Regions from separate parts of the Acidovorax sp. GW823-FHT02H02 genome, predicted to be linked through region 2. Evidence: riboswitches for the same ligand, from Rfam matches in the RefSeq annotation. Region 2 holds a riboswitch; each other region holds the start of a gene.
What was found. Region 2 has a riboswitch for glycine ahead of gcvT (glycine cleavage system aminomethyltransferase GcvT). Riboswitches for the same ligand answer to the same signal wherever they lie in the genome.
Positions count from the first base shown of each region.

Region 1 (9,989 bases), on a different contig from region 2:
TCGGGCGGTAGGGCTTCGCCCGGGTTGTCGGGCGGCGCCGAAGGCATGGGTGGTGGCTCGGTGGCTGCCTTCGCTGCGTGCTGCCTCGCCGGGGGTACCGCGGGTTTCTTGCGCACCGCCGCAGCGCGGGCAGGCGCGGGAGGTGCAGGCGGTGCGGGGGGTACCGCTGCCGGTGGCGTAGGGGCAATGCTGCGCGTGCTGAAGGCCTGTGCGGCGGGGGGCGTGGACGGGCTGCTGTCCCAGGCCATGGGCATGCCTTGCAGCACCAGCCAGTGCAGCGCCAGCACCAGGGCGGTCAATACAAAGAGTGGCCGGCGTGGCATTGCGGGGCTCCGGCAGGCGTCAGGCACAGACCGCGCCCAGGTGGTACAGCAGCCGGGAAGCCTGGATCCGATCTTCCTGCAGCAGGAAGCCGACCTCCACGGACTGGGTGCCTGCACGTTCTTTGTCCATCCACACCAAAAATTTGCGAGTTTTGTTCGGTTGAATCCATTGAACCCAGCGTAGTCTTGTGGGGTTTGCGCCATTTCCGCCATTTCTGTTGAGACGAAGGCTCTGTTCCCCATGAAACTTGCCACCTACAAAGACGGCTCGCGCGACGGCCAGCTGGTCGTCGTCTCCCGCGACCTGGGCACGGCCCATTATGCGACCGGCATTGCCAGCAAGCTGCAGCAGGTGCTGGACGACTGGGGCTTCCTGTCGCCCCAGCTGCAGGACCTGTACGACCAGCTGAACAGCGGCCGCGCGCGCCACGCCTTCCCCTTCGACCCCGCCCAGTGCATGGCGCCACTGCCGCGCGCCTACCAGTGGGCGGATGGCTCGGCCTACATCAACCACGTCGAACTGGTGCGAAGAGCCCGCAACTCCGAGGTTCCCGAGAGCTTCTACACCGATCCGCTGATGTACCAGGGCGGCAGCGATGATTTCATTGGACCCTGCGACGATGTGGTCGTGCCCAGCGAGGCCATGGGCATCGATTTCGAGGCCGAGATCGCCGTCATCACGGGCGACGTGAAGATGGGCACCAACGCCGACCAGGCGCTGGACGGCATCCGCCTGGTGATGATTGCCAACGACGTGAGCCTGCGCAACCTGATTCCCGCAGAGCTGGCCAAGGGTTTTGGCTTCTTCCAAGCGAAGCCCGCCACCGCGTTCGGCCCCGTGGCCGTCACGCTGGACGAGCTGGGCGACGCCTGGGACCACGGCCGCGTGCACCTGACCGTGCAGTCCACCTGGAATGGCCGCAAGGTCGGCATGTGCGACGCCGGCCCTGAGATGACCTTCCACTTCGGCCAGCTCATCGCGCACATCGCCAAGACGCGCAATGTGCGCGCGGGCTCCATCGTGGGTAGCGGCACCGTCAGCAACAAGGGCGTGGAGCAAAACGGCCGCACCGAATGGCCCAAGGGCTACAGCTGCATCGCCGAAAAACGCTGCATCGAGACGATTCAGGACGGCAAGCCCACCACGGAGTTCATGAAGTTCGGCGACACCATCCGCATCGAGGTCAAGGGCAAGGACGGCGCCAGCATCTTCGGTGCGATCGACCAGGCCATTGCATCGCCCGTGGGCGGCTGAGAACAGCAAAATATGCAGCAAGAAATGGCTACAGCGCTTATTTTACAAATGCTAATAGCTATTGTTTCAGGAGTAAAACCGCGTCTTGCGCAACCGTGCTGACGCCGCTGACGTAAGGGTTTTGACCGAGGTGACAGGGGTGCCGGCGGCTTCGCGCGGACAATGAACAGTCCGTCTGCCGGGCTTGCTGGTCTGGCGGTTTTTTCCATCATTGCCCTGCGTTCCCGCCGCCTGCCAGACCATCCGGCGCGGCAAGGGGCGCGGTGAGCCAACATTCCATTGCCATGCTGAACTTCGACTTCCACAACCCCACCCACATCGTTTTCGGCCAGGGCCGCATCGCCGACCTGGCCAAGCTGGTGCCCGCAGCGGCCAAGGTGCTGATCCTGGTGGGCGGTGCCAGTGCTGAAAAAACCGGCACCCTGGCCGAGGTGCGCGCCGCGCTGGGCGAGCGCACCCACGCCACCTTCAGCGGCATCGAGCCCAACCCGAGCTTTGAAACCTCGATGAAGGCCGTCGAGCAGATCCGTGCCGGCGGGTTCGACTTTCTGCTGGCCGTGGGGGGTGGTTCGGTGATCGATGCCACCAAGTTCATCGCCGCTGCCGTGCACTTTGAGGGTGATGCCTGGTCCATCCTGGAAAAGCGCGGCCGCAACATCGCCCAGGCCGTGCCATTTGGTGCCGTGCTCACGCTGCCCGCGACGGGCTCGGAGATGAACAACGGCGGCGTCATCACGCACCGCGCCAAGGGCGCCAAGCTGCCGTTCAGCAGCAAGAACACCTTCCCGCTGTTCTCGGTGCTCGACCCCACCAAGACCTACACGCTGCCGCCGCAGCAGCTGGCCAATGGCGTGGTCGATGCGTTCGTGCACACGGTCGAGCAGTACCTGACCTACCCGGTCAACGCACCGGTGCAGGACCGCTTTGCCGAAGGCCTCCTGCAGACGCTGATCGAGATCGGCCCGCGCCTGCTGACGGCGCAGGAGCCCGTGTACGACGACCGCGCCAACCTCATGTGGGCCGCCACCATGGCGCTCAACGGCCTGATCGGCGCCGGCGTGCCGCAGGACTGGGCCACGCACATGATCGGGCACGAACTCACCGCGCTGCACGGCATCGACCACGCCCGCACGCTGGCCATCGTGCTGCCCGCGCTGCTGAATGAGCGCCGGGGCCCGAAGCGCGCCAAGCTGCTGCAGTACGGCGAGCGCGTGTGGGGCATCACCAGTGGCACGGATGACGAGCGCATCACCGCCGCCATTGAACGCACGCGCGCCTTCTTTGAAAGCATGGGCATCGCCACGCGCCTGTCGGGCCATGGCCTGGGCGCGGAGGTGGTGGACACCGTGGTGGCCCAGCTCGAAGCGCATGGCATGGTGCAGCTGGGCGAGCAGCGCGAGATCACGCCCGCCGTGAGCCGCCGCATCCTGGAAGCCGCGCTGTAACCGGCCGGGGGTCGGGATATTGACCTTTTGAACGGGGTTGGTTTTGGCGGGTGATTTAAAGTGAGCGCCTATCCTGCGGGAGAGAGGGGCGCAACCCGCCTCCGCCGAAGGCGCAAACTCCCATCATCGCTCAGGCAAGCCGGACCGCAGGAGACCATCGCCGACTGGAGAGAGGCCGCCGCCCTGCGCAACGCAGGCGGGGGTCCACCGAAGGGGCAGGCTGCCCAGGCAGCCGAAACTCTCAGGTAAAAGGACAGGGGGAGCGGCGCCGCAGGCCCGTCATGGCACGGGTCCTGCCCTAGCCAGAGTTCCCCCTGATGCACCCATCGTCGTCTGTTGCCGCGCCTGCCCCTTCGCCCAAAAAGCACCCGGTCCTGAAATTTCTCGCGGGTTTTTTCCTGGGGTTGGCCGTGGCAGGCAGTGCGGGCGGGGCCTATGTGCTGCACATGGTGTGGCAGCAGCTGCCGGAGGTGGACCACCTGGCCGACTACGATCCCATGCTGCCGATGCGCATCTATGCCAGGGACGGCACGCTGCTGGCGGAATATGGCGAGGAGCGCCGGGAATTCGTGCCGATAGGGCAGATCCCGCTGCAGATGCGCCAGGCGCTGCTGGCCATCGAAGATGCCCGCTTTTATGAGCATGGCGCGGTGGACTTCACCGGGCTGGCACGCGCTGCGCTGCGCAATGTGGTATCGGGGGAGCATGCCCAGGGGGCCAGCACCATCACGATGCAGGTGGCGCGGGTGTTCTTTCTGAGCCGCGTCAAAACCTACAGCCGCAAGCTCATGGAAGTCTTGCTGGCCTACAAACTCGAAGCCACCTACAGCAAGGACAAGATCCTGGAGCTGTACATGAACCAGATCTATCTGGGCGAGCGTGCCTACGGCTTTGCTGCCGCGGCGTCGGTGTACTTCGACAAGACACTGGGCGAGCTGACGGTGGCCGAAGCCGCCGTGCTGGCCGGGCTGCCCAAGGCGCCGTCGGCCTACAACCCCGTTGTGAACCGCGAGCGCGCCATCATCCGCCAGCAGTACATTCTGCAGCGCATGCACGAACTGGGCTATCTGGATGCGCCCGCCTACCAGGAGGCGCGGACACAGGCGCTGACGCTGCGAACGCAATACCGTTCCATCGAGCCGGCAGCCGCCTTTGCCGTGGAACAGGCCCGCAAGATGGTGCTGGAGCAGTACGGTGAAGAGGCGTATGCGCTGGGCCTGGATGTCGTCACCACCCTCAGCGTTCCCGCGCAGCGCGCGGCCACGCGTGCGCTGCGCGCGGGCATTCTGGGCGCGCAGGATGCCCGCGGCTATGCCGGCCCCGAGGGGCGCATCCAGGGCGCTGTGCCGTCCGACGAACCCAAAGCCCTGCGCGCCGCGCTGGCGCCCTACCGCGACAGCGGGGAACTGCGTGCCGCCCTGGTGCACGCGGCGTCCGAGGCCGAGGGCATTGCCGCGTGGCTGCGCGATGGCACGCAGGTGCGGATACCGCGCAGCCGGCTCAGCGCCAGCGCGCGTGCCGCCCTCAAGCCCGATGCGCCAGCGCGGCGGCGCATTGCGCCGGGCGCGGTGATTCGCGTCGTGGCCGACGTCCGCGAACGATGGAATTTAGGCCAGTTGCCGGGCATGGAGGGCGCGCTGGTCTCCATGGACACGGAAACCGGCGACATCCTGGCGCTCACGGGGGGCTTCGACTACGCCTTCAACCAGTTCGACCATGCCGTGCAGGCCTATCGCCAGCCGGGCTCGACCTTCAAGCCGTTCATCTTTTCGGCGGCGCTGGAAAAGGGCTATGCCCCGGGCACCTTGATCGACGATACGCAGCGTGTCGTAACCCCTGCCGCCCGCGGCCGCCCCGCCTGGAGCCCGCGCAACTACGGCGGCAACTACGAGGGTTTCATCACCGCGCGGCGCGGCCTGGTGCGCTCCAAGAACCTGGTGGCCGTCAACCTGATGGACGCGGCCGGGGTTCAGTACGTGCAGGAGTTCGCCACCCGCTTCGGCTTCTTGCCGGAACGCAATCCACCCCGGCTGCCGCTGGCCCTGGGGGCGGGCGCCATCACGCCGCTGCAGCTGACGCAGGCCTATGCCGTGTTTGCCAACGGCGGTACCCTGGTGCAGCCCCGGCTGATCCACCAGGTGAGCGAGCGCGGCGGCGCGGTGCTGTACGCAGCGAACGCGCCATCGCCCCGCGCTACCGTGGTGTCCGAGCGCAATGCCTTCGTGCTGGACAGCATGCTGCGCGACGTGGTGCAGCATGGCACGGGCCGGCGCGCGAAGGCGCTGGGCCGCCCCGATGTGGCCGGCAAGACCGGCACCTCCAACGATGCGCGCGATGTGTGGTTCGCCGGCTATTCGTCGGGCGTGGCCTCTGTCGTGTGGATGGGCTACGACCAGCCGCGCAGCCTGGGCCGGCACACTGGCGGAACCCTGGCCCTGCCCGTGTGGACCGAGTACATGGCCGAGGCGGTGCAGGGGCGCACGCCGGTATCGCGCACCCTGCCGCTGGACCTGATGCGCTTTGGCGAGGACTACGTGTACCCGGAATATGTCTTCGGGACTTGCGTGGATGACCGCAAGGCCTTTGTCCAAAGCCCCTTCGAGTGCGGCCCGGACGGGCGCCGACCAAGGGCAGGAAATTCTGCCGACATGGGGTAAGAATGGCCGATGGCGCTTGATATGTAAGCACCAAGAGCTATAAATACAGGAGTCATTTTAAGGCAAAAAAGCCACCACACCGTCAGGCCGGCACAGCGCAGGCCTCCACCTCCACCAGGCAGTCATAAAACGTCGGCGCCCGCCCCAGGTCGGTCAGGGCCTGGCTGGTGACCTCGTTCACATTCGTCCCATCCAGCCCCAGCTTGCGCCACCACACGCCCAGGCCATTGACCACGCCGGGCCGCGCGCGGCGTGAGACGGTGGCGTGGCACTGGTAGCTGCCGCGGTCGTTGAACACGCGCACCACGGCGCCATCGGCAATGCCGCGTGCGGCGGCGTCGTCGGGGTGCATTTCCAGCACGGGGCGGCCTTCGATGGCCCGCAGGCTTTGCACGTTGACGAAGGTGGAGTTCAAAAAATTGCGCGCCGGCGGCGAGATCATGGCCAGCGGGTAGCGGGCGTCGGTGCCCTGCAGCTCGTGGTTGGGCAGGTGGTCGGGTAGGCCGTCCAGGCCCTGCGCGGCCAGGCGGGCGCTGAAGAATTCGCACTTTCCGCTGGGCGTGGGAAAGCCGCCTTCGGAAAACGGCGCATCGGGCAGCGCCAGCGTGGCAAAGCCCTGGGTTTCGAGCAGCGCGTAGTCCACGGCGTCGCCAAAGGCCTGGCGGCACAGGGCCTCGTCGCTGTCGGCAAAGCAGGGCTCGGTGAAGCCCATGCGCGCGGCCAGGTCCCGGAAGATCTGCGCGTTGCTGCGCGCCTGGCCCACGGGTGCAATGGCCGGGCGGTTGAGCAGCACATCGGTGTGCCCGTAGGCCAGATGCACGTCCCGGTGCTCCAGCTGCGTGGTGGCGGGCAGGATGTAGTCCGCGTAGTCGGCCGTGTCGGTGCGAAAGTGCTCCAGCACCACGGTGAACAGGTCTTCGCGGGCAAAGCCGCGCACCACCTTGCCGGATTCGGGCGCCACGGCCACGGGGTTGCTGTTGTAGACCACCAGGGCCTCGACGCGGGGGCCAAAGCCGGGCGCGGTGTCGCGCAGCAGATCGTCGCCAATCTGCACCATGTTGAGCGTGCGCGGTGTGCGCTCCGGCATCAGGTCGGGGCGCTGCAGCACGCCGCGCTGCACTGGAAACTGGCCCGAGCTCGACAGCAGCATGCCGCCCGCACGGTGGCGCCAGGCACCCGTCAGCGCGGGCAGGCAGGCCACGGCGCGCACCGCGTTGCCGCCGCCGCGCACGCGCTGCATGCCGTAGTTCAGGCGGATGGCAGCGGGCTGGGTGGTGCCGTAGTCCTTGGCGAGCTGGCGGATCTGCTCCACGGGCACCCCGCAAATTTCGGCCGCGCGCTCGGGCGGCCATTGCAGGGCGCGCTCGCGCAGCTGCTCCCAGCCCAGGGTGTATTGGGTGATGTAGTCGGGGTCCAGCCAGTCGTTCTGGATCAGCTCGTGCATCAGCGCCAGGGCCAGCGCGGCGTCGGTGCCGGGGCGGAGCTGGATGTGCTCATGGCATTTGTCGGCGGTCTCGGTCTTGCGCGGGTCGATGCACACCAGCCGGGCGCCATTGCGCTTGGCCTGCTGGGCGTAGCGCCAGAAATGCAGGTTGCTGCCAATCGAGTTGCTGCCCCAGATGAGGATGAGCCTGGATTCTGCGAAAAACTCCACCTTCATGCCCAGCTTGCCGCCCAGGGTCTGCACCAGCGCTTCGGCACCGGCCGAGGCGCAGATGGTGCGGTCGAGCTGCGAGGCGCCCAGGCGGTGAAAGAAGCGCCGATCCATGCTCTCGCCCTGCACCAGGCCCATGGTGCCGGCGTAGCTGTAGGGCAGGATGGCTTCGGGGGCGCGTGCCGCAATGCTTTGCAGGCGCTGCGCGATGTCGGCCAGTGCCTCGTCCCAGCCCACCGGGGCAAACTGCCCGCTGCCCTTGGGGCCGGTGCGCTTGAGCGGGGTGAGGATGCGCTCGGGGTGGTAGCTGCGCTCGGTGTATTTCGACACCTTGGCGCACAGCACGCCGTCGGTATGCGGGTGCTCGGGGTTGCCCTGCACGCGGGTGGCCACGCCGTTTTCCACGGTGGTGATCAGGGCGCAGGTATCGGGGCAGTCGTGTGGGCAGGCCCCGCGCACCTGCGCCTGTATCGGCGCAGGCTGTGGGGTATTTGCGATAGAAGACGGGGGCATACGGTGGGTGGTCGTTAAACTGGCAGAAGAGGGTGATCGAAGCGTGCATATCTTGCGCCAGATCCAGGGAGACTGCGTGCCGGCAGCGCAGGGGGGATCGCCCTCGATTCACAAGAAAAGAGATTTCACCATGAACCAATCCGTCATCGGGCGCAGACAATTTTCGGTGGGCCTGGGCGCAGCAGCGCTGGGTGGTTTCAATCTGGCCCGGGCGCAGGGCGAGGGCCGCATCGTGCTGGGGCAATCGGCCGCCTTCACGGGCCCCGCGGCACAGCTGGGTATCCAGTTCAACCTGGGCGCAAAGCTCTTTTTCGACCGGCTCAACGCCCAGAGCGGCGTGGGCCGGCGCATGGTGGAAATTCGCACCATGGACGACGGCTATGAGCCCGACCGCTGCGCCGAAAACACCCGAAAGCTCATTGCCGACGATGTGTTCGCGCTGTTTGGCTACATCGGCACGCCCACCAGCCTAGCGGCGCTGCCGATTTTCACCCAGGCCAAGGTGCCGTTTTTTGGCCCCTTCACGGGCGCTGAGGCCCTGCGCCAGCCCTTCAATCGCCTGATTTTTCATGTGCGCGCGTCGTACTACGACGAAACCGCGCTCATCGTGCGCCAGCTCACCAACCTGGGGCTCAAGAAGATCGCGGTGTTCTACCAGAACGACGCCTACGGCAAGGCCGGGCTCGATGGCGTGGCCCGGGCCCTGGCCGACCTCAAGCTGGCCCCGGTGGCCACGGCCACGGTGGAGCGCAATTCCTCCGATGTGAGGGCTGCGGTGGACAAACTGGTGCCCGCCATGCCCGACGCAGTGGTGCAGATTTCGGCCTATGGTGCCAGCGCGGCTTTTGTGCGCGCTGCGCGCAAGGCGGGCTTTGGCGGCACCTTCTACAACGTGTCGTTTGTGGGCACTCAGGCGCTGGCCGATGAGCTGGGCAAGGATGGCGCGGGCGTGGTGGTGTCGCAGGTCGTGCCATCGCCCTACCAGCCCTCGCGTCCGATCACGCGCGAGTTTCTGGACGCCATCAAGAAGGGCGGCGACAAGGTGCAGGCCAACTACTCCAGCCTTGAAGGGTATCTGGCGGCCCGCATTTTCACCGAGGGCCTGCGCCATGGACTGGCCGGCGGCAAGCTCAGCCAGGACAGCTTCATCGCAGGCCTCGAATCCCTGGGTTCGCAGGTGATTTCCGGGTTTCCGGTCTCCTTCAGCGCATCGGACCACACGGCATCGCATTTTGTGGAAATGTCGATGCTGACCGGCGACGGGCGCGTGCGGACCTGACACGACGTCGCGGTCCGTCGCGCCGTGCGCGCTTGCGGGCTGCGGTGTCTCTAGGCCAGCGTGCTGGTGCGCGCGAGGCCTTGCATGAACGCCTCGCAGCGCGCCAGTTGCGCGAGGCTCACGTATTCATCCGGCTGGTGCGCCTGCTGGATGCTGCCGGGCCCGCACACCACGGTAGAGATGCCGGCGTTCTTGAACAGCCCGGCCTCGGTGCCAAAGGCCACGAGCGCCGTGCCTTTCTCGCCGGTCAGTTCCTGCGCCAGGCGTGTCACCGGGTCGTCCTGGCTGCCCAGAAAGCTGGGGATCTCGCAGATGGTCTCGAACGCGATGCCTGCCGTGGGCGCCACTTTCTTCATGGCCGGCTCCAGCGACCTGGCATAGGCCACCACCTCGGCCTGCATCTGCGCGGCATTGGCGGTGGGCAGGTCGCGAAACTCGTAGCGGAACTCGGCATCGCGCGGTACCACGTTGTCGGCGATGCCGCCGTGAAACTGGCCCACGCTGGCCGTGGAGAAGGGCACGTCAAAGCCTTCGAAGCGGGGCTCGTTGCGCTCGAACCCCTCGGCCATGTCGCGCACGCGACCCACCACGCGCGCTGCCATCTCGATGGCGTTGACCGAATGCGGCGTGAGCGATGAATGCGTCTCCTTGCCGCGCACGCAGCACCGGTAGCGGTACACGCCCTTGTGGGCGATGGCGGGGACCATGCGGGTGGGTTCGCCCACGATGCAGGCCAGCGGGCGGATGCCGGCGTCGCGCAGGTCGGCAATCAGCTCTTTGACGCCAAAGCAGCCGATCTCTTCCTCGTAGCTGAACGCCAGATGGATGGCAAACGGCGCATTGCTGTTCAGAAAATGTTCGGC
Region 1 covers NZ_JBXAJH010000010.1:93,577-103,565, reverse strand. The annotation lists gene AC1RDS_RS12410 (DUF3108 domain-containing protein) at 1-323, opposite strand, end outside; gene AC1RDS_RS12405 (fumarylacetoacetate hydrolase family protein) at 565-1,578, shown strand; gene AC1RDS_RS12400 (iron-containing alcohol dehydrogenase) at 1,863-3,023, shown strand; glycine riboswitch at 3,090-3,180, shown strand; glycine riboswitch at 3,188-3,280, shown strand; gene AC1RDS_RS12395 (penicillin-binding protein 1A) at 3,341-5,680, shown strand; gene AC1RDS_RS12390 (molybdopterin-containing oxidoreductase family protein) at 5,763-7,847, opposite strand; gene AC1RDS_RS12385 (ABC transporter substrate-binding protein) at 7,978-9,126, shown strand; gene argE (acetylornithine deacetylase) at 9,177-9,989, opposite strand, start outside.
Region 1: linked by a shared signal. The riboswitch ahead of AC1RDS_RS12395 (penicillin-binding protein 1A) and the one ahead of gcvT (glycine cleavage system aminomethyltransferase GcvT) in region 2 are both predicted to bind glycine.

Region 2 (9,989 bases):
TGGGCGTGGTCTACAACCCCGGCGAAGCCAACTCGGTCGTCGTGGTCAAGCAGCTGCAGACCCTGCTGCCCAAGCTGGGCATGACGCTGGTCGAGGCCGCAGCGCCCCGCTCGGTGGACGTGAGCAGCGCCGCGCGCAGCCTCATCGGCAAGGTCGATGTGATCTACACCAGCACCGACAACAATGTGGTGTCGGCCTACGAGGCACTGGTGAAGGTGGGCCAGGAGGCCAAGATCCCGCTGGTGGCGTCGGACACCGACAGCGTCAAGCGTGGCGCCATCGCCGCCTTCGGCATCAACTACCGCGACCTGGGCGAGCAGACCGGCCGCATGGTGGCGCGCATCCTCAAGGGTGAAAAGCCCGGCGACATCAAGCCCGAGATCAGCACCAAGATGGAACTGGTCGTGAACCCCGGCGCTGCCGAAAAGCAGGGCGTGAAGCTGTCTGACGCGCTGGTCAAGTCGGCCACGCAGGTCGTGCAGTAAGCGCGCTACCTGCGCTGCAAGGTCGGGCTGCCGCCCGGCCTCTCCGGCAGGAGCCATGCCCCGCGTGGCTCCTGCTTTGTTTTTCAATCCCTAGCCCCGCTGCCCCATGTCCTTCTTTTCCCTGCTCGGCGCCGTCGAAATCGGCCTGATCTTCAGCCTGGTGGCGCTGGGCGTGTTCATCTCGTTCCGGCTGCTGCGCTTTCCCGATCTCACGGTGGATGGCAGCTTTCCGCTGGGCGGCGCCGTCTGCGCCATTCTGATCTCCACTGGCACCAACGCCTGGCTTGCCACGCTGGCCGCCACCGCGGCAGGCGCAGTGGCAGGCCTGATCACCGGCTGGCTCAACGTCAGGCTCAAGATCATGGACCTGCTGGCCAGCATCCTGATGATGATCGCGCTGTACTCGATCAACCTGCGCATCATGGGCGGGCCCAATGTGCCCCTCATCAACGACCCCACACTGTTCGTGCTGCTGCAGCCCGAAGGCATGGAAGACTACATTGCGCGCCCGCTGATCCTCGTCGCCATCGTGCTGGCTGCCAAGCTGCTGCTCGACTGGTTTTTTGCCACCGAACGGGGCCTGGCCATCCGCGCCACCGGCTCCAACGCCCGCATGGCCCGCGCCCAGGGCGTGAACACCGGCGCCATGCTGCTGCTGGGCATGGCGGTTTCCAACGGCCTGGTGGGCCTGGCCGGCGCGCTGTTTGCGCAGACGCAGGGCGGCTCGGACATCTCCATGGGCATCGGCACCATCGTCATCGGCCTGGCCGCCGTGATCGTGGGCGAGAGCATCCTGCCCTCGCGCCGCCTGGCCTATGCCACGCTGGCCGTGGTCATCGGCGCCATTGCCTACCGCTTCTTCATTGCGCTGGCACTCAACAGCGACTTCATCGGCCTCAAGGCGCAGGATCTGAACCTGGTCACCGCCGTGCTGGTGGCCGTGGCGCTGGTGATTCCACAGCTCAAGCGCAAATTTGCCAAGCGCAAGCCGTCCTGAACCCGCGCACCGAAAGAGCCCCATGCTGAGCGCCCAACACCTCGAAATCACCTTCAACCCCGGCACGCCGATCGAAACGCGCGCCCTGCGCGGCATGTCGCTGGACATTCCGGCCGGCCAGTTCGTCACCGTCATCGGCTCCAATGGCGCCGGCAAATCCACCTTCCTCAACGCCATCTCGGGCGACCAGTCGGTGGACAGTGGCCGCATCGCCATCGATGGCGTGGATGTCACGCGCATGCCCGTGTGGGCCCGCGCCGAGCGCGTGGCCCGCGTGTTCCAGGACCCGATGGCCGGCACCTGCGAAGACCTCACCATCGAGGAGAACATGGCGCTGGCACAGCGCCGCGGCACCTTCCGGGGCCTCGGCCGCGCCGTCAAGGCATCGATGCGCGAAGGCTTTCGCGAACGCCTGGCCACGCTGGGCCTGGGGCTGGAAAACCGCCTCACCGACCGCATCGGCCTGCTCTCGGGTGGCCAGCGCCAGGCCGTGAGCCTGCTCATGGCGGCGCTGCAGCCGTCCCGCATCCTGCTGCTCGACGAACACACCGCCGCGCTCGACCCGCGCACGGCCGACTTCGTGCTGCGCCTGACCGAGCGCATCGTGGCCGAGAGCAAGCTGACCACCATGATGGTCACGCACAGCATGCGGCAAGCCCTCGATGTGGGCGAACGCACCGTGATGCTGCACCAGGGCCAGGTGGTGCTGGATGTATCGGGCGAAGAACGCAAGCGCCTGGACGTACCCGACCTGCTGCACATGTTCGAAAAGGTGCGCGGCGAAAAGCTGGCCGACGACGCGCTGCTGCTGGGCTAAGTCCTCCATCCACGCGGCGTGCTTCACGGCAATCCAGTCTTGCAACACCTCCCCAGAAAGGCTCCCATGCTCTCCATCGATCTGCGCGGCAAAACCGCTGTCGTCACGGGCTCCACCGTCGGAATCGGGCTGGCCATCGCCAAGTCGCTGGCGCAGGCAGGTGCCGCCGTGGTCGTCAATGGCCGCAAGCAGGACGCAGTGGACCAGGCCGTGGAGGCCGTGCGCCGCCATACCCCCGGCGCCAGCGTACAGGGCGTCGCCGCCGATCTGGGCACGGCCGAGGGCTGCCAGCAACTGGCGGCCCAGGCGACGCGCTGCGACATCCTGGTCAACAACCTGGGCATCTACGGCACCACGCCGTTCCTGGAGATTGGCGACGACGAATGGCAGCGCTACTGGGATGTGAACATCATGTCCGGCGTGCGCATGTCGCGCGCCTACATGCCGCAGATGCTGGAGCGCAACTGGGGCCGCGTGGTGTTCATCGCGTCGGAATCGGCGCTGAATATCCCGGCCGACATGGTGCATTACGGCACCAGCAAGACCGCCATGCTGGGTCTGGCCCGGGGCCTGGCCAAGATGGCCGCGGGCACCGGAGTCACCGTCAACAGCGTTCTGCCCGGCCCCACGCTGTCCGAGGGCGCCGCCCAGATGCTGATGGCCACTGCCGCACCTGGCCAGACGCTGGAGGAAGCCGGCGTGGCCTTCGTCAAGCAAAACCGCCCCTCGTCCATCATCGGCCGTGCTGCGCAGCTGGAAGAAGTCGCCAACATGGTGGCCTACGTGGCCTCGCCGCTGTCGTCGGCCACCACGGGCGCTGCACTGCGCGTGGAAGGCGGCATTGTCGACAGCCTTTGAGGCGCATTCGCCCGAGGTCAGCTGCTGATTTGGCAGCTGCCAGCGCTTATCCAGCAAGCAATGGCAGCTGCTTTTATTCATACACCCCGAAACTACACCCCCAGCGGCAGATCCGCCTTTTTCAGCGTGCGCAGCACAAAGCTGGAGCGGCTGTGGCGTATGCCCTTGATCTTGTAGAGCTTCTCGCGCAGCAGGCGCTCGTAGTCGCGCGTGTCTTTCACCACCACGCGCAGCAGGTAGTCGTAGTCGCCCGACACCAGGTGTGCCTCGATCACCTCGGGAATGCTGGCCAGGGTTTCGCCAAATTTTTCCAGCGTGTTGTCGGAATGGCTGTCGAGCGTGACCATCACCAGCACCGTGTCGGACAGATCGAGCGCGCGCGGATTGAGGCGCACGGTGTAGCCCTCGATCACACCGGCCTCCTCCATTTTTTTGATACGCCCCCAGCATGGCGAAGGGCTCAGGCCCACGGCCTGGCCGATCTCTTGCAGGCTGGCGCGGGCGTTGGCCTGCAATACGGAGAGAATTTTTCTGTCAAGACGGTCCATGCATCGCATTATTCTTTCAAATTGAATTTTTCAGAATATTTTTCTACAAATTTTGAAAATCTTCGCAAATTCAGAAGAACCATCCACCCCCCCGGCGGCATACTTGTCTGCATCAAGGCGCTCTTACCGGAGTGCACAAACTGACAAGGCCCCGGCGGGTTACCGCCCGCACGGGGCACTTGGCAAGCATCTTCCCCCCAGGCCCACCCGTGTGGCACTGTCGCGCACGCGACCCCGACACCCTGCCATCAGCCCCGCGCGCCGCTGATCAGCACGCTGACCCGCACAAACCCCGATGCCCAGCCGCGCGTTGCAGCGCCATAATTTTTGCAGTGCGCAGCACATGTCTGCGCCGCAACCTGCAGCGCAACCAGCACGCCAACATTCCCCTTCAGGAGACACCATGCAATTGACCCGACTCGTCGTTGGCCTCGGCCTTGCCCTTGGCTTCATGGCCAGCGCCGCCGCACAGACCACCATGCGCATCAGCATTTCGGTGGCACAGAACTCGCACCAGGGCGTGGCCATCGACACCTTCGCCAAAGAAGTGGAAAAACGCACGGGCGGCCGCTACAAGGTGCAGACCTTCTACAACGGCTCCCTGGGCGGCGAGCGCGAGTCGATTGAAGCCGTGCAGCTGGGCACGCAGGAACTGGCCTTCAGCTCCACCGGCCCGGTGCCCAACTTTGTCCCCGAGACCAAGATCCTGGACGTGCCCTTCCTGTTCCGCGACAAGGCCCATGCGCGCGCCGTGCTCGACGGCCCCATCGGGCAAGACCTGCTGACCAGGTTCGACGCCAAGGGCTTCAAGGCACTGGCCTGGGCCGAAAACGGCTTTCGCCACATGACCAACAGCAAGCGCGACGTGAAGGAGCCGGGCGACCTCAAGGGCCTGAAGATGCGCACCATGGAGAACCCCGTGCACATCGCCGCCTACAAGGGCTTTGGCATCATCACCACGCCCATGGCGTTCCCCGAGGTGTTCACGGCCCTGCAGCAAGGCACCGTGGACGGCCAGGAAAACCCGTTGCCCGTCATCATCTCGGCCAAGTTCGACCAGGTGCAAAAGCACCTCACGCTCACCGGCCATGTGTATTCGCCCTGCATCTTCGTGATGAACAAGGCGGCTTTTGACAAGCTCAGCGCGGCCGACAAGCAGGCCTTTCTGGATGCCGCCAAGGAAGGCACCAAGGCCAACCGGGCGCGCGTGGACGAAGACGATGCCAAGGGCGTGGCCGACCTGCGCGCCAAGGGCATGACAGTGATCGACACCATCGACAAAGCCAAGTTCGTGGCGACGCTGGCCCCTGTCAACGCCGAGTTTGAAAAGCAGTTCGGCAAGGCCGCGCTCGACAAGATCCGCGATTACAAATAATCTTCTTGTCGATCTATTTTCACTAGCTATCAGCGCCCGCCGGTATTGCGCCAGCGGGCGTTTTCATTCATGAAAAATGCTTTTCTGACCTTTGAGCGCTGGGCCACGTTCAGCGCCATGCTGGCCGCCTGCGCCATGCTGGCCGTGGCCTCTGCGCTGGGCATGTTCCAGATTCTGATGCGCTTCGTGTTCGAGCAGCCCGCAGAATGGACCGAGGTGTTGATCCGTTTCAGCCTGATCTGGATGGTGTTTCTGGCCATCCCCGCCGCCTTCCGCCAGGGGGCGATGGTGAGCGTGGACGTGCTTTACCGCTGGAGCCCGCCACGCATTCGCCGCGTGCTCGACTGGGTGGTGGCGCTGGCGGCACTGGCCCTGATCGGCGTCATCATCTGGTGGGGCTGGGATTACGCGCAGCGCGGCGGCGTGCAGAGCATGGCCGGACTGGAGTCGGTGTCGATGTTCTGGGCCTATCTGGCCATGCCGGTGGGCGGCCTCTTTTGCGTCGTCGGCATCATCGGCAACCTCATCGACCCCCTGCGGATGGAACTGGAGACAGCGCAATGACCGCCACCATGATTTCCACCATGGTGCTGTGCTTTGCACTCACCGTTTCCGTGGCCGTTTCCATCGGCCTCGCGTCCATCCTGGGCATACAGGTTGCGAACGCCAACATGCTGATCTCGGTGAAGGAAATGTTCGCCTCGATCAACAAGTTTCCGCTGGCCGCCATTCCCTTCTTCATCCTCGCGGGCAACCTCATGGAAACCGGCGGCATCTCGCGCCGCCTGGTCGAGTTTGCCAAGAGCATCGTCGGCGGCGTGCAGGGCGGCCTGCCCATGACCTGCGTGCTCACCTGCATGATCTTCGCGGCGGTGTCGGGTTCGTCGGTGGCCACCACGTTCGCCATCGGCGCCATCCTGGTCCCGGCGCTCATCAAGCATGGCTACCCCACCAGCTACGCAGCGGCCTTGCAGGCCACCAGCGCCGAACTGGGCGTGATCATCCCGCCTTCCATTCCGCTCATCCTGTACGGCGTGAGTGCCGAGGTGTCGATTGGCGAGCTGTTCATCGCCGGCTTTGGCCCGGGACTGCTGATCAGTGGCGCGCTGATGCTGTTCGTGTGGGCCTACTGCAAATACAAGGGCTGGGGCAAGAACGATGGCGATGGCCGCATGCCCATGGGCCGTGCCACGCTGCAGGCCGGCTGGGCGCTGCTGATGCCCGTGATCATCCTGGGCGGCATCTACGGCGGCGTATTCACGCCCACAGAGGCCTCGGCCGTGGCCGTGTTCTATGCGCTGGTGGTGGGTGTGGTGATCTACCGCGAGATTCGCCTGGCGGACCTGTTCGCCATCCTGCGCAAGTCGGCCCTCTCGTCAGCGGTGATCATGTTCATCATTGCCAACGCCGGGCTGTTTGCCTTCCTCATCACCCGCGCGGGCGTGCCCGATGCCATCGGCCGCTGGCTGGAGGCGGTGCTGCAATCCCCTGCCCTGTTCTTGCTGGGCGTGAATGCGGCGCTGTTCTTCATTGGCATGTTCATCGAGACCAGCGCGGCCATCATCGTGCTGGCGCCCATCCTGGCGCCCGTGGCCCTGCACTTCGGCGTGGACCCGGTGCACTTCGGCCTCATCATGGTGGTGAACCTGGCCATGGGCATGATCACACCGCCCTTTGGCGTGAACCTGTTTGCCGCATGTACGGTGGCGCGCATCTCGCTGGACCGCATCATCCAGCACCTGCTGCCTTTCGTGGGGGTGATCCTGGTATGCCTGATGGTCATCACTTATGTGCCCTCGCTTTCGCTGTTCCTGCGTGACCTGGTGTACGCCAAGTAACGGTAGAATCGCTCGATTGTCAGGAGAGAGCCCCGCATGCACCATGCAAAAGGGCCGCCGAAGGCGCAGGCATCAGCCGAACGCTCAGGCAAAAGGACTGACAAGCGCCCGCAGCGATGCGGGCGTTCCCTTGCTGGAGAGAGATGTCCGCACTGCAGGTGCAGGCCATCCACCGAAGGAGCAAGCCGCGCGGCCAGCCAGGGTGCCGCGGTGAATCTCTCAGGTAAAGCGGACAGCAGGGCAAATCGCGTGGCATTCGTGCCGCGGCCCCCATTTGCCCTGGAGCTCTTATGTCCGCACCTGCCACCGCCCTGCTCATCACGCCCCTGAACGCCCTGCACATTGAACTGGGCGCCCGCATGGTGCCGTTTGCCGGTTATTCCATGCCCGTGCAGTACCCCGCAGGCCTCATGGCCGAGCACCTGCACACGCGCCAGGCCGCAGGGCTGTTCGATGTATCGCACATGGGCCAGCTCAAGCTGGTCGGCCCCGATGCCGCCGCCGCGTTCGAGAGCCTGGTGCCCGTCGATGTGATCGACCTGCCCGTGGGCAAGCAGCGCTACGGCCTGTTGCTCAATGACGAGGGCGGCATCATCGACGACCTGATGTTCTTCCGTGTGGCCGACAACGCACTCTTTGTCATCGTCAACGGCGCCTGCAAGGTGGGCGACATGGCCCACATCCAGGCCCGCATCGGCCAGCGCTGCGACGTGGTGCCCATGCCCGACCACGCGCTGCTGGCGCTGCAGGGTCCCCAGGCCGTCACCGCCCTGTCGCGCCTGGCCCCGGGCATTGAAAAGCTGGTGTTCATGACGGGTGGCGATTTTTCCATCGCAGGCTGCGACTGCTTCGTGACACGCAGCGGCTACACGGGCGAAGACGGCTTCGAGATCTCGGTGCCCGCCGCACAGGCCGAGACCCTGGCACGCGCCCTGCTGGCCCAGCCCGAAGTCAAACCCATTGGCCTGGGCGCGCGCAACTCGCTGCGCCTGGAAGCGGGCCTGTGCCTGTACGGCAACGACCTCGACACCACCACCACGCCGCCCGAAGCCAGCCTGAACTGGGCCATCCAGAAGGTGCGCCGCACCGGCGGCGCGCGCGCGGGCGGCTTTCCTGGTGCCGACAAGGTGCTTGCGCAGATCGACAACCCCGCCAGCCTCGCGCGCAAACGCGTGGGCCTGGTCGCGCTGGAGCGCGTGCCCGTGCGCGAGCACACCGAATTGCAGAGTGCCGACGGCCAGAAGATTGGCGAAGTGACCAGCGGCCTGCTGGGCCCCACGGTGAACGAACCCGTGGCCATGGGCTATGTGGCCCCCGCCTTTGCCGCCATCGGCACGCGGGTGAACGCCATGGTGCGCGGCAAGGCCGTGCCCATGGAAGTGCGCGCCATGCCGTTTGTGCCCGCCAATTACTACCGCGGCTAATTTTGCGCGGCGCGGCACCCCAACCGCGCCTGCGCCCGCTACATTGCAGATTCCTTTCTTTTTTATCTTCTAGCTGCTTGAGGAGCTTTCCCATGACCGTCAAATTCTCCAAAGACCACGAATGGATCAACGCCGCCGACGCGAATGCGGCCGTGGTAGGTATCACCGTGCATGCCCAGGATGCCCTGGGCGATGTGGTGTTCGTCGACCTGCCCGCCGTGGGAACCACGTTTGCCCAGGGCGACGTGGCGGGCGTGGTCGAGTCGGTCAAGGCCGCGGCCGATGTGTACATGCCTGTCTCGGGCGAGATCGTCGAAGTGAACGAAGCCCTGCGTGCCGACCCTTCGCTGGCCAATTCAGACCCGCTCAATACCGGCTGGTTCTTCAAGGTCAAGCTCAGCGATGCCAGCCAGCTCGACGCGTTGCTCAGCGAAACCGACTACACCGAGTTCGCCAAGAACGCCTGACCCTGTTTCCTTCTTCGAGACTGCCCCATGTTGATGCAATCCGCCCTGCCGCTCGGCGCGCTTGAAAACGCCACCGAATTCCTGCCCCGCCACATCGGTATCGACGCGGCCGACGAAGCGCACATGCTGTCGGTGATCGGCGAGGCCTCGCGCCGCGCCCTCATCGACTCCATCGTGCCGCGCTCCATCGCCCGCAGCCGCGCCATGGACCTGCCGCTGCCGGTCACGGAAAGCGCTGCATTGGCCGAACTCAAGGCGATTGCATCCAAAAACAAGGTCTTGAAGAGCTTCATCGGCCAGGGCTACTACGACACACACATTCCCGGTGTCATCCTGCGCAACATCCTGGAAAACCCCGCCTGGTACACGGCCTACACGCCTTACCAGGCGGAGATTTCGCAAGGCCGCATGGAAGCCCTGGTCAATTTCCAGACCATGGTGTGCGACCTCACGGCCATGCCGATCGCCAACGCATCGATGCTCGACGAGGCCACGGCCGCTGCCGAAGCCATGACGCTGGCCAAACGTTCGGTCAAGAGCAAGAGCAACGTGTTTGTGGTGGCCGGTGACGCGCACCCGCAGACCATCGAGGTGATCCAGACCCGCGCCCGGCCGCTGGGCATCGAGGTCGTGCTCGCCAACTCCGCCGAGCAGTGGAACACCCTGCTGGACGGCGACTATTTCGCCGTGCTGGCCCAATACCCCGCCACCAGCGGCCGCATCGACGACCTGCGCGCCGACGTGGAGAAGGCGCATGCCAAACAGGCCGCCTTCATCGCAGCCGCCGACCTGCTGGCCCTCACGCTGATCACGCCGCCCGGAGAATGGGGCGCCGACATCGTGGTGGGCACCACGCAACGCTTTGGCATGCCCATGGGCGCCGGTGGCCCGCATGCCGCCTACATGGCCTGCCGCGACGAGTTCAAGCGCTCGCTGCCCGGCCGCCTGGTCGGCGTGAGCGTGGACGTGCACGGCAAGCCCGCCTACCGCCTGGCCCTGCAGACGCGCGAGCAGCACATCCGCCGCGAAAAAGCCACCTCCAACATCTGCACGGCCCAGGTACTGCCGGCCGTGATCTCCAGCATGTACGCGGTGTACCACGGCCCCGAGGGCCTGCAGCGCATTGCCCGGCGCGTGGCCAGCTACACAGCCATCCTGGCGAAAGGGCTGGAACAGCTGG
Region 2 covers NZ_JBXAJH010000003.1:200,394-210,382, reverse strand. The annotation lists gene AC1RDS_RS04565 (ABC transporter substrate-binding protein) at 1-485, shown strand, start outside; gene AC1RDS_RS04560 (ABC transporter permease) at 592-1,482, shown strand; gene AC1RDS_RS04555 (ABC transporter ATP-binding protein) at 1,505-2,299, shown strand; gene AC1RDS_RS04550 (SDR family NAD(P)-dependent oxidoreductase) at 2,366-3,157, shown strand; gene AC1RDS_RS04545 (Lrp/AsnC family transcriptional regulator) at 3,250-3,705, opposite strand; gene AC1RDS_RS04540 (TRAP transporter substrate-binding protein) at 4,109-5,080, shown strand; gene AC1RDS_RS04535 (TRAP transporter small permease) at 5,150-5,644, shown strand; gene AC1RDS_RS04530 (TRAP transporter large permease) at 5,641-6,918, shown strand; glycine riboswitch at 6,929-7,028, shown strand; glycine riboswitch at 7,042-7,164, shown strand; gene gcvT (glycine cleavage system aminomethyltransferase GcvT) at 7,209-8,342, shown strand; gene gcvH (glycine cleavage system protein GcvH) at 8,435-8,809, shown strand; gene gcvP (aminomethyl-transferring glycine dehydrogenase) at 8,837-9,989, shown strand, end outside.

Region 3 (9,989 bases), on a different contig from region 2:
GCGCCCTGGCGGTGCGCGGGGCGCGCAGGGGGAGATGGCCCATCTGGGACAATCGCGCCCATGCTCCAGTTTGACCTTCTCAAAACCGACCCTACCAGCCACGCCCGCCGTGGCCAGCTCACGCTCAACCACGGCGTGGTGCAAACCCCCATCTTCATGCCCGTGGGCACCTATGGCACCGTCAAGGGCGTGATGCCGCAAAGCCTGCACGACATGGGCGCGCAGATCATCCTGGGCAACACCTTCCACCTGTGGATGCGCCCCGGCCAGGAGGTCATGCAAAGCTTTGGCGGCCTGCATGCCTTTGAAAAATGGGACAAACCCATCCTCACCGACTCGGGGGGCTTCCAGGTCTGGAGCCTGGGCGCCATGCGCAGGATCACCGAAGAAGGCGTGCACTTTGCGTCTCCCGTCAACGGCGACAAGCTCTTCATGTCGCCCGAGGTGAGCATGCAGATCCAGACCACGCTCAACAGCGACATCGTGATGCAGCTCGACGAATGCACGCCGTATGAAACCAAGGGGCATCTGACCACCGAGGCCGAGGCGCGCAAGAGCATGGAGATGAGCCTGCGCTGGGCCCAGCGCAGCAAAGACGAATTTGCGCGCCTGAACAACCCCAATGCCCTGTTTGGCATCGTGCAGGGCGGCATGTACGAGAACCTGCGCGCCGAGTCGCTGGAGCGCCTGGTGGAGATGGATTTCCCCGGCTACGCCGTGGGCGGCGTGAGCGTGGGTGAGCCCAAGGACGAGATGCTGCGCATCATGGCGCACACGCCGCATCTGCTGCCCGCCCACAAGCCGCGCTACCTGATGGGCGTGGGCACGCCCGAAGACCTGGTCGAGGGCGTGGCGCAGGGCGTGGACATGTTCGACTGCGTGATGCCCACGCGCAATGCGCGCAACGGCACGCTGTTCACGCGCTTTGGCGACCTGAAAATCCGCAATGCCCGCCACAAGACCGACCACCAGCCGCTAGACACCACCTGCAGCTGCCACGCCTGCGCCGGCAGCGCGGGCGTTCCGTGGAACGAAGGCGGGCGCGCGGGTTTCAGCCGCGCCTACCTGCACCACCTGGACCGCTGCGGCGAAATGCTCGGCCCCATGCTCACCACCATCCACAACCTGCACTACTACCTGAACCTGATGCGCGAGGTGCGCGCGGCGCTGGAGGCCGGGCAGTTTGCGCAGTTCCGGGCTCAGTTCAAGACAGACCGGGCGCGAGGCGTGTGAGGATGCCAAGCACGCGGCTGCAGCGCGCGCTTGGTCAATTGCTGTTTTTCATATAGCTGCAAGCGCTTACCCCACAAGCGCCAGAGCCACTTTTCACCCTGATTTCACCGCAGCACTGTTGCCAATGCTCCCCAAAAAAATCTGCCACACGCTGGTGGCAGGTGCCCGCTGGGGCGCACGGCGATGTGCGCCGGCGCGGATCAGTCGCGCAGATCGGGTGGCAGGGTACCGCCGTTGGCGGCGATGCTGCGCATCACCTGCTTGTGCAGCCAGATGTTCCAGGCGGCCGAGCCGGGTTCGTCGCTGCCGCTGTACAGCAGTTCGCCGGCCAGCTCCTTGCGCGCGGACAGGCTGCTGTCCAGACCCAGCAGCTTGAGCAGATCGACGATGGAGGTGCGCCAGTTCAGCCCGCTGGCGCCCGGCATGGCATCCAGGATGGGGGCCACGTCGCCCAGCGGGATGGACGCCGGCGCGGCAGGTGCAGCAGGCGCGCCAGCAGCGGCCGGGGCTGGCGGCGCAACGACGACCTCGGCGGCGTTGGCCGACGGGAAGATTTTGGAAAAGATGTTGGAAAAGAAACCCATGGCTGTGCTCCCAAGATGGCGTTGAGGATGGTGTAACCGGCGGCACCCGGGGTGAAACCCCGAACACCGCCGGCCTTTGTATCACGCGGATGTGGCAGGCGCAGGTGCTGCAGGCATGGCAAAGGCGCGCAAACGCACTCTTGCGCGTACGGCAATGGCCGCAGTGCGGGCAAAAATCGATCTTGTCGTTTTCAGGTCCCCCGGGCGCTTGCAGCCTGTGCACACGCTTTTGGCCAGGCGTGCCAGGGACCGTCGTAGCCCGGCTCCTTGCGGCGCTCGGCGTTGCGCTTTTCGTAGCCGGCGGCTTCAAGCTTGCCCAGCCGCGCCTGCGCGGCCTCCGTAACCTGTTTTCACCAAGATTCCAATCCACCAATACCCTGCTGGACCATGCTTCGCAGCAGCCCTGGCACCGGGGTACCATGGGGGAGGAACTTTCCCTCTTGAACAGGGCCCCAACCCCTCTCCTTCGGATCAGCGGGATGAAATCATGATGTGGCGAAATTTTCGACCTCTCGCGTGGGCGGGAGTGGCCGCCGTGGCGTTGGGCGCGAGCAGCCTGGCGTGGGCGGATAGGGACGGGCGCGGCCATGGGCACCGGGGTGGGCGGGTCGGTATCGGCCTTTACCTGGGGCCGGGTTACCTGGGGCCGGGCTTCGGTTATCCGATGTACCGCCCTGCCTACCCTTACCCCTACTATTACCCCGAGCCGTACCCTGCGCCAGCGGTGATTGCAGTGCCTGCAGAGCCGCCCGTGTACATCGAGCGCGGCAACGAAGGCACGGGCTACAACGGGGGCGCCGATGGGCAGCAGCCACAGGGCTACTGGTACCGCTGCAACCAGCCCGATGGCTACTACCCCTATGTCACCCAATGCCCGGGCGGCTGGCTGCAGGTGCCGGCGCAACCGCCAGCGAACTGACGGGCGCAAGGCACACCCTGGCGCACGGCCGATATTCCATTTCCACTCGGAGAAAGCATGATGAGAGTCCTTTCCCTCACCGCTGTGCCGCTGCTGGCACTGACCCTGGCCGCCTGCACGGTGATGCCCACCGGCCCCAGCGTGACGGTGCTGCCCGGCAGCACCAAGAGCTTCGAGCAATTCCGGTATGACGACGTCAACTGCCGGCAATACGCACAGATGCAGATCGGCGGCGCCACCGACGCGGCCAACCAGAGCACGGTGGGCAGCGCGGTGGTGGGCACAGCGGTCGGGGCCCTGGCGGGCGCCGCGCTCGGCGGCAACCACGAGGGTGCGGCGGTGGGCGCGGGCATGGGCCTGCTGATGGGCTCGTCGGTCGGTGCCAGCAATGCCCAGTCCAGCGCCCATGGTGGCCAGCGGGGCTACGACAGCGCCTACGTGCAATGCATGTATGCCCGCGGCCACCAGGTTCCGGTGTACGGCCGCATGCTCACCAGCCCGGGCGCCATGGGGCCGGGCTACGGCACGCCCATGCCGCCGCCTCCGCCCGGCTATTGGCGGCGCTAGCCGGTCAGGCCGCCAGCAGGCGTGCCACATGCGCGCGCAGCAGTTCGGGCTGCGCCTGGGCGGGCGCCACGGCGGCGCCCACATTCAGCCCCACCCGGTTGAACAAACCGCGCCGAAACGGCCGCACCATCGCGTCGCCCTGTTCGATGCGGCTGAAATACGAGCCCCACAGGTTGGTCAGCGCCATGGGAATCACCGGCGCCTCGATGCCGTCTTGCCGCGCGCGCTCGATGATCTTCATGATGCCGCCCTTGAACGCCTGCAACTGCCCGTCGCGGGTGATGCCGCCCTCGGGAAAGATGGCCAGCAGGTCGCCTGCACGCAGCACCTGGGCGGCTCGCTCGAAAGCAGCCTCGTACACGCGCGGATCGTCCTTTTGCGGTGCGATCGGAATCGCCTTGGCCAGGCGGAACAGCCAGCCCAGCACCGGCACGCGGAAGATGCGGTGGTCCATCACGAAGCAGATCGGGCGCGGGCTGGCGGCCATGAGCAGCACGGCATCGACAAAGCTCACATGGTTGCAGGCCAGGATGGCGGCGCCGGTGGTGGGCAGATGCTCATCGCCCTGCACCTTGAAGCGATAGACGAAACGCGAGAGCACCCAGGCCACGAAGCGCAGCAGGTATTCGGGCACCAGCAGGAAGATATAGAACGCCACCACGGCGTTGGCGATGGCCGTGAACAGAAAGACCTGCGGCACCGTGAACCCCGCACCCAGCAGCGCGCCCGCGATGACCGCGCTGGCGATCATGAACAGCGCATTGAGGATGTTGTTGGCCGCGATGATGCGCGCGCGGTGCGTGGGCTGGCTGCGCATCTGGATCAGCGCATACATGGGCACGCTGTACAGGCCGGCAAACAGGCTGAGCAGCGCCAGGTCGGCCATCACGCGCCAGTGCGCGGGCTGGACGAGAAAGGCGGCGAGCTGCATGACCTCGGAGGCCGGAAGGCTGCGCGAGGCAAAGTACAGATCGATGGCAAACACACTCATGCCGATGGCCCCGAGCGGCACCAGGCCGATCTCGACATGGCGGCGCGACAGCACCTCGCACAGCAGCGCACCGGTGCCGATGCCAATGGAAAACACCACCAGCAGCAGCGAAGCCACCTGCTCGTTGCCGTGCAGCACCTCCTTGGCAAAGCTGGGGAACTGGCTGAGGAAAACGGCGCCGAAGAACCACATCCAGCTGATGCCCAGCAGCGAGCGGAACACCACGATGTTCTCGTGCGCCAGTTTCAGGTTGCGCCAGGTTTCGGTGAAGGGGTTCCAGTGGATGGCGAGGCCCGGGTCGGTGGCGGGCGCGGAGGGGATGAACTGCGCCACGGCACGCCCCAGCAGCGCCAGCACCACGCAGGCCACGGCCACGGTGGTGTGGCCGATGCCAGGCAAGGCCACCAGCAGGCCGCCGGCCACGTTGCCCAGCAAGATGGCCACGAAGGTGCCCATCTCGACCATGCCATTGCCGCCCGTGAGCTCGCGCTCGCTGAGCACCTGGGGCAGGTAGGCGAACTTGACCGGCCCGAACAGCGTGGAGTGCACGCCCATCAAAAAGGTGCACAGCAACAGCACCGGCACATTGCCCGCCATGAACCCGCCCGACGCCACCAGCATGATGGCGATCTCCAGGCTCTTCACGAAGCGGATCATGCGCGTCTTGTCGTATTTGTCGGCGAGCTGCCCCGACGTGGCCGAGAACAGCAAAAACGGCAGGATGAACAGCGCCCCGATCACCAGCCCCGCCATCGCGGGCGGCAGCCACGACACGCTGAGCTGGTAGGTGACCATCACCGTGAAGGCGAACTTGAACAGGTTGTCGTTGGCCGCACCGGAGAACTGCGTCCAGAAGAACGGCGCAAAGCGGCGCTGGCGCAGCAGGGCGAACTGGTTGGGGTCTGCGTGCGCCGCATCTCTCTTTTCATCCGCCATGCAGACTGCTCCTTTGTGTTGCCGTAGCCTGCAATTTTGCACAGCCTCCATGACACACACCCTGCGCTGGCACAGGCTTGCAAGGTGCGCGCGTGGTGGCACGCGGATACACCACTTCACAACACTTCGCACAGCGCCTATGTGCGCTTGACACAGCGCCCCAATGATCAAGGCTCCCGGTTCCGCACGGAATCATTTCTGAGGAGTACACCATGGCACGCAATGCCCTCGCCGCCGCTTCCATCGCCCTGCTGTCGCTGAGCGCCCTGACGGCGGCGCACGCACAGGTCGGCGCCACCGTCATCATCCAGTCCGGCAGCCCCCAGTACCAGCGCCCCGCGCCGGCCCTGGTGCAATACCAGGCACCGCCGCCTCCGCGCCATGAGGCCGCGCCCCGCCCCCGGCGCGGCATGGCGTGGGTGCCCGGCCACTGGGAATGGCGCGGCCACCGCCATGTATGGATGGCGGGCTACTGGGTGAAGGCACGTCCCGGCTACCACTACCGCGAGCCCCGCTGGGCCGAGCATGACGGCCGCTGGGCCATGCAGCGCGGCGGCTGGGACCGTGACCGGGACGGTGCAGCCAACCGCTACGACCGGTACGACCGCGATGGCGATGGCGTGCCCAACCGCCACGACCGCCAGCCCGACAACCCGCGCCGCAACTGATCTTGCGGCGCAGGCGGCCCCCTGCGGTTTCCCCGGGGGGTCATTCCTTTCCCAAATCATTCGTGTCGAAGAACCCGTTCAAGATCTTTTCGGGGTCGCACAAGCACCTTGCCCAAAGGGTTGGAGTGAAATCGGGCGATGGCACGCCCCGGCTGCTTGCATGGGCACGAGCGAAGCCGCAGACAGTGCTGCAGCACGGCAAGGCGAAGCAACGACGACACGGAGGGTTTGGAAAAGGAATCAGACCAGGTGCAGCTCGGCGTGGCCCAGGCCCGGGAAGTCGGCCACCACCACCGTGCCCGGCGCCACCAGCACGGTGCCGGTGCACGAGCCCGTGGTCACCCACTGGCCCGCACGCAGGCCGCCCAGGCTGCGCGCGCCCTCGTTGGCCAGCCACACCAGCAGCCGCAGCGGGTCGCCCGCCGGGTTGCCCCAGGCGGCGTGCTGCACGGCCACCGTGCCGTTGACGGACAGATGCACCGGCTGCACCAGGGGCTGGACCGCAGCCACGTCGGCCGGCCCCGAACCCACCACCAATGCGCCATGGCAGGCCTGGTCGGCCAGGCGGCTGAACTCGCCCTGCTGGGCCCAGGCGGCAAAGCGCGTGTCGCACACCTCGATGGCGGCGCGCACCGACGCCATGGCCGCCAGCACCTCGGCCGGGCTGTAGGGCGCGGTGCGCTCGGGCAGGTCGGCACCCAGCTCGTACACCAGCTCAGCCTCGACCCCCATCACGGCAAAGCCTGCGGCAGGCAAATGCACGGCCTGCCCGGTTGGCGCTACCGCCACCGAATCGCGGGTGAGCGCCGCGCGCGCGGGCAGCGCCTGGGGCGATGCGGCGCCCACCTTCCAGCCAGCGATCTCGCCGCGCTCGCGCACCACGGCGTCCTGCACGGCATAGGCCTGGGCCGCATTGCACGGGCGCAGCGCAGCGGGCAGATCGAGCGGCCGGGGCATGCGCCCCTGGCGCGCCATGGTGAGCAAGGCCGCGCTGGCAAAGGGATCAAAGGCGGTATCGGGCATGGCAGGCATCCTGGGGATAAAGCTTGGCGGATTATGGCGAGGCACCAGTTTCTGCGCCCGTCCAGCATCAGCAACGATTGCCATCCATTAGCGCGCACAGCCCCCTTTTGCGCCGCAGTGCCGCCTAGAATCGGCCTCGCAGGAGAGTCAGCGGCACCGTCCGCTTCACCGAAGGCGCAAACTCCCATACACGCTCAGGTTCCGTACTGCACCATTCAACAAAGCCGTCTGGAGAGCCGCCACGACCTACACGCGTGGCGCACCGAAGGAGCAAACCACGCGCCATGCCGGCGATTGCGGTGAATCTCTCAGGTACCAAGGACAGGGGGAGCGGCAGCTTGGCAGACGCGCCGGCTGTACGCTATTGAAGCAATAGCTGCTACCGCACGCCTGTCAAGTGCCAGAGCCCAGAAAGGCTTTGAAAATCATGCGCGTGATCGTTTTAGGTGCCGGCCTGCTCGGCGTGACTTCGGCGTATTTCCTGCAACAACTCGGCCACGAGGTCACGGTGATCGACCGCCAGGGCACGCCCGGTGCCGAGACCAGTTTTGCCAACGGCGGCCAGATCTCGGTGAGCCATGCCGAGCCTTGGGCCAACCCCAGCGCGCCGCTCAAGGTGCTGCAGTGGCTGGGCCAGGAAGATGCACCGCTCTTGTTCCGTCTGCGTGCCGACATGCGCCAGTGGCTGTGGGGCCTGCAGTTCTTGCGCAACTGCACCCCGGCGCGCACGCGCCACAACATCGAGCAGATCGTGCGCCTGGGCACCTACAGCCGCAGCGTGCTGCAGCAGCTGCGCGCGGCCACCGGCATCGCGTACGACCAGCGCACACAGGGCATCCTGCACTTCTATACCAACGCCAAGGAGTTCGACGGCGCGCTGGCCCCGGCCGAGCAGATGCGCCAGCTCGGCTGCGAGCGCCAGGTCATCAGCGCCGACGAGGCCGTGCGCATCGAGCCAGCCCTCGCCCACATCCGCCCGCAACTGGCCGGCGCCACCTACACGGCCGAGGACGAGTCGGGCGATGCCAACCAGTTCACCCGCGAACTGGCCCGGCTGTGCGCGGCGGCGGGCGTGCAATTCCGCATGGGCCACCACATCACGGCGCTGCGCGAGGCCGGTGGCCATATCGACCATGTGGAGCTGACCAATGCCGAGGGCCGCTTCGAGCGCGTGCGCGGCGACGCCTTCGTGCTGGCCATGGGCTCGTTCAGCCCGCTGCTGGCGCAGCCGCTGGGCATTCGCCTGCCCATCTACCCAGCCAAGGGCTATTCGGTGACCATGCCGGTCAAGAACGCGTCGATGGCCCACGAGGTGAGCCTGACGGACGACGAATTCAAGCTGGTGTTCTCGCGCTACACCAGCGCGCAGGGAGACCGTTTGCGCATTGCCGGCACGGCAGAATTGAACGGCTATGACCGCAACCTGAACCCGATGCGCTGCGAGGCCATCGTGCGCCGCGTGGAGCAGCTCTTCCCCGGCGCGGGCGACGCCAGCCAGGCCCAGTTCTGGACCGGCCTGCGCCCCGCCACACCCAGCAACGTGCCGCTGATCGGCAAGACCAAAGTGGCCAACCTGTTCCTCAACACCGGCCACGGCACACTGGGCTGGACGCATGCCTGCGGCTCGGGCAAGGCGCTGGCCCATATCGTGAGCGGGCTGGCACCCGAGGTGGACTTTGCTTTCACGGGCACGTCCGACCGCGCGGCACCGGGCCACAAGATGGCCGTGACCGCACCCAGCCAGCGGGCAGCGAACAACGCCTGAAAGGCGGAGGACCTTGGGCGCCTGCGGCACCTGTGCGCAACCGCAGGCACCCATCAAAAAGCCTGCGCTGCCCAGGGGCATACGCAGGCCATGCTATCGGCGTGCCAGCTGGCCGCGGGGAGTTTGGCCCCTGCCAACTGCCAGCCTCACCCAGCGTCAGTGGCCGCCGCCGAGGTAGGCAGCCTTCACGGCCGGGTCATCGCGCAGGCGCTCCGCCGGGCCTTGCACGGAAATGCGTCCGTTTTCCAGCACATAGCCGTAATCGGCTACCGCCAGGGCGGCTGCCGCAAATTGCTCCACCAGCAGCATGGTGACACCCTGCCCCTTGAGGCGCTCAATGATGCGGAAAACTTCCGCCACCAGAATGGGCGCAAGGCCCATGGAGGGCTCGTCGAGCAACACCACTTCCGGATTGAGCATGATGGCGCGGGCCATGGCCAGCATCTGCTGCTCACCGCCGGACAGCGTCCCAGCCAGCTGAGTGCGGCGCTCCTTGAGGCGCGGAAAAAGCTCCAGAGCCCGCTCCAGATCACCGGCCACATCCCCCCGGGGGCGGCTGCCCGTCAGGCGGGGAAAAGCCCCCAGGGTGAGGTTGTCGGTCACCGTCATGGTTGCAAAAACGCGCCGCCCTTCCGGGGAGTGCGCCAGCCCCAGCTTGGCGATGGTGTAGGCCTCCTGGCCGTCAATGCGCTTGCCGTTGAGCGTGATCTGGCCCGCGGTCGGCGCGATCATGCCGCTCACCGCCCGCATGGTGGTGGTTTTGCCAGCGCCGTTGGAGCCGATCAGCGTCACGACCTTGCCCTTGGGCACTTCGATGGAGATGCCGTGAAGCACCTGTACCTTGCCGTAGCCGGCCGAAAGATTCTGGATGGTCAGCATGTGTTGTGCGTCTTGTATCGTCGTTTCGGGGGCATCGGGCTCAGGCGGGCTGGGCCACGACGGTCTCGGCGCCACCGCCCAGGTACGCCTCGATGACCTTGGGATCGGCCTGAACTTCCGCGGGCATGCCTTCGGCAATCTTCTGGCCAAAATCCAGCACCGATACCGTGTCGCAGATGCTCATCACCACATCCATGTGGTGCTCGATCAGGATCACCGTCACACCGTGATCGCGAATCTTCTTGATGATGGAAATCAGTTCCACGATGTCAGGGGCCGTGAGTCCGGCGGCTGGCTCATCGAGCAGCAGCAACTGCGGATCGAGTGCCAGAGCGCGGGCAATCTCCAGCAAGCGCTGTTTGCCATAAGGCAGGTTGCGCGCCTGTTCCGCGGCCAGGTCTTGCAGGCCGACAAAACGCAGCAG
Region 3 covers NZ_JBXAJH010000008.1:111,766-121,754, reverse strand. The annotation lists gene tgt (tRNA guanosine(34) transglycosylase Tgt) at 61-1,233, shown strand; gene AC1RDS_RS10770 (DUF3597 domain-containing protein) at 1,434-1,817, opposite strand; partial or broken gene AC1RDS_RS10765 (serine endopeptidase) at 1,915-2,095, opposite strand; gene AC1RDS_RS10760 (hypothetical protein) at 2,308-2,736, shown strand; gene AC1RDS_RS10755 (glycine zipper family protein) at 2,797-3,303, shown strand; gene AC1RDS_RS10750 (MFS transporter) at 3,308-5,230, opposite strand; gene AC1RDS_RS10745 (YXWGXW repeat-containing protein) at 5,443-5,898, shown strand; gene AC1RDS_RS10740 (2-keto-4-pentenoate hydratase) at 6,139-6,921, opposite strand; glycine riboswitch at 7,140-7,256, shown strand; gene AC1RDS_RS10735 (D-amino acid dehydrogenase) at 7,349-8,686, shown strand; gene AC1RDS_RS10730 (ABC transporter ATP-binding protein) at 8,843-9,565, opposite strand; gene AC1RDS_RS10725 (branched-chain amino acid ABC transporter ATP-binding protein/permease) at 9,606-9,989, opposite strand, start outside.
Region 3: linked by a shared signal. The riboswitch ahead of AC1RDS_RS10735 (D-amino acid dehydrogenase) and the one ahead of gcvT (glycine cleavage system aminomethyltransferase GcvT) in region 2 are both predicted to bind glycine.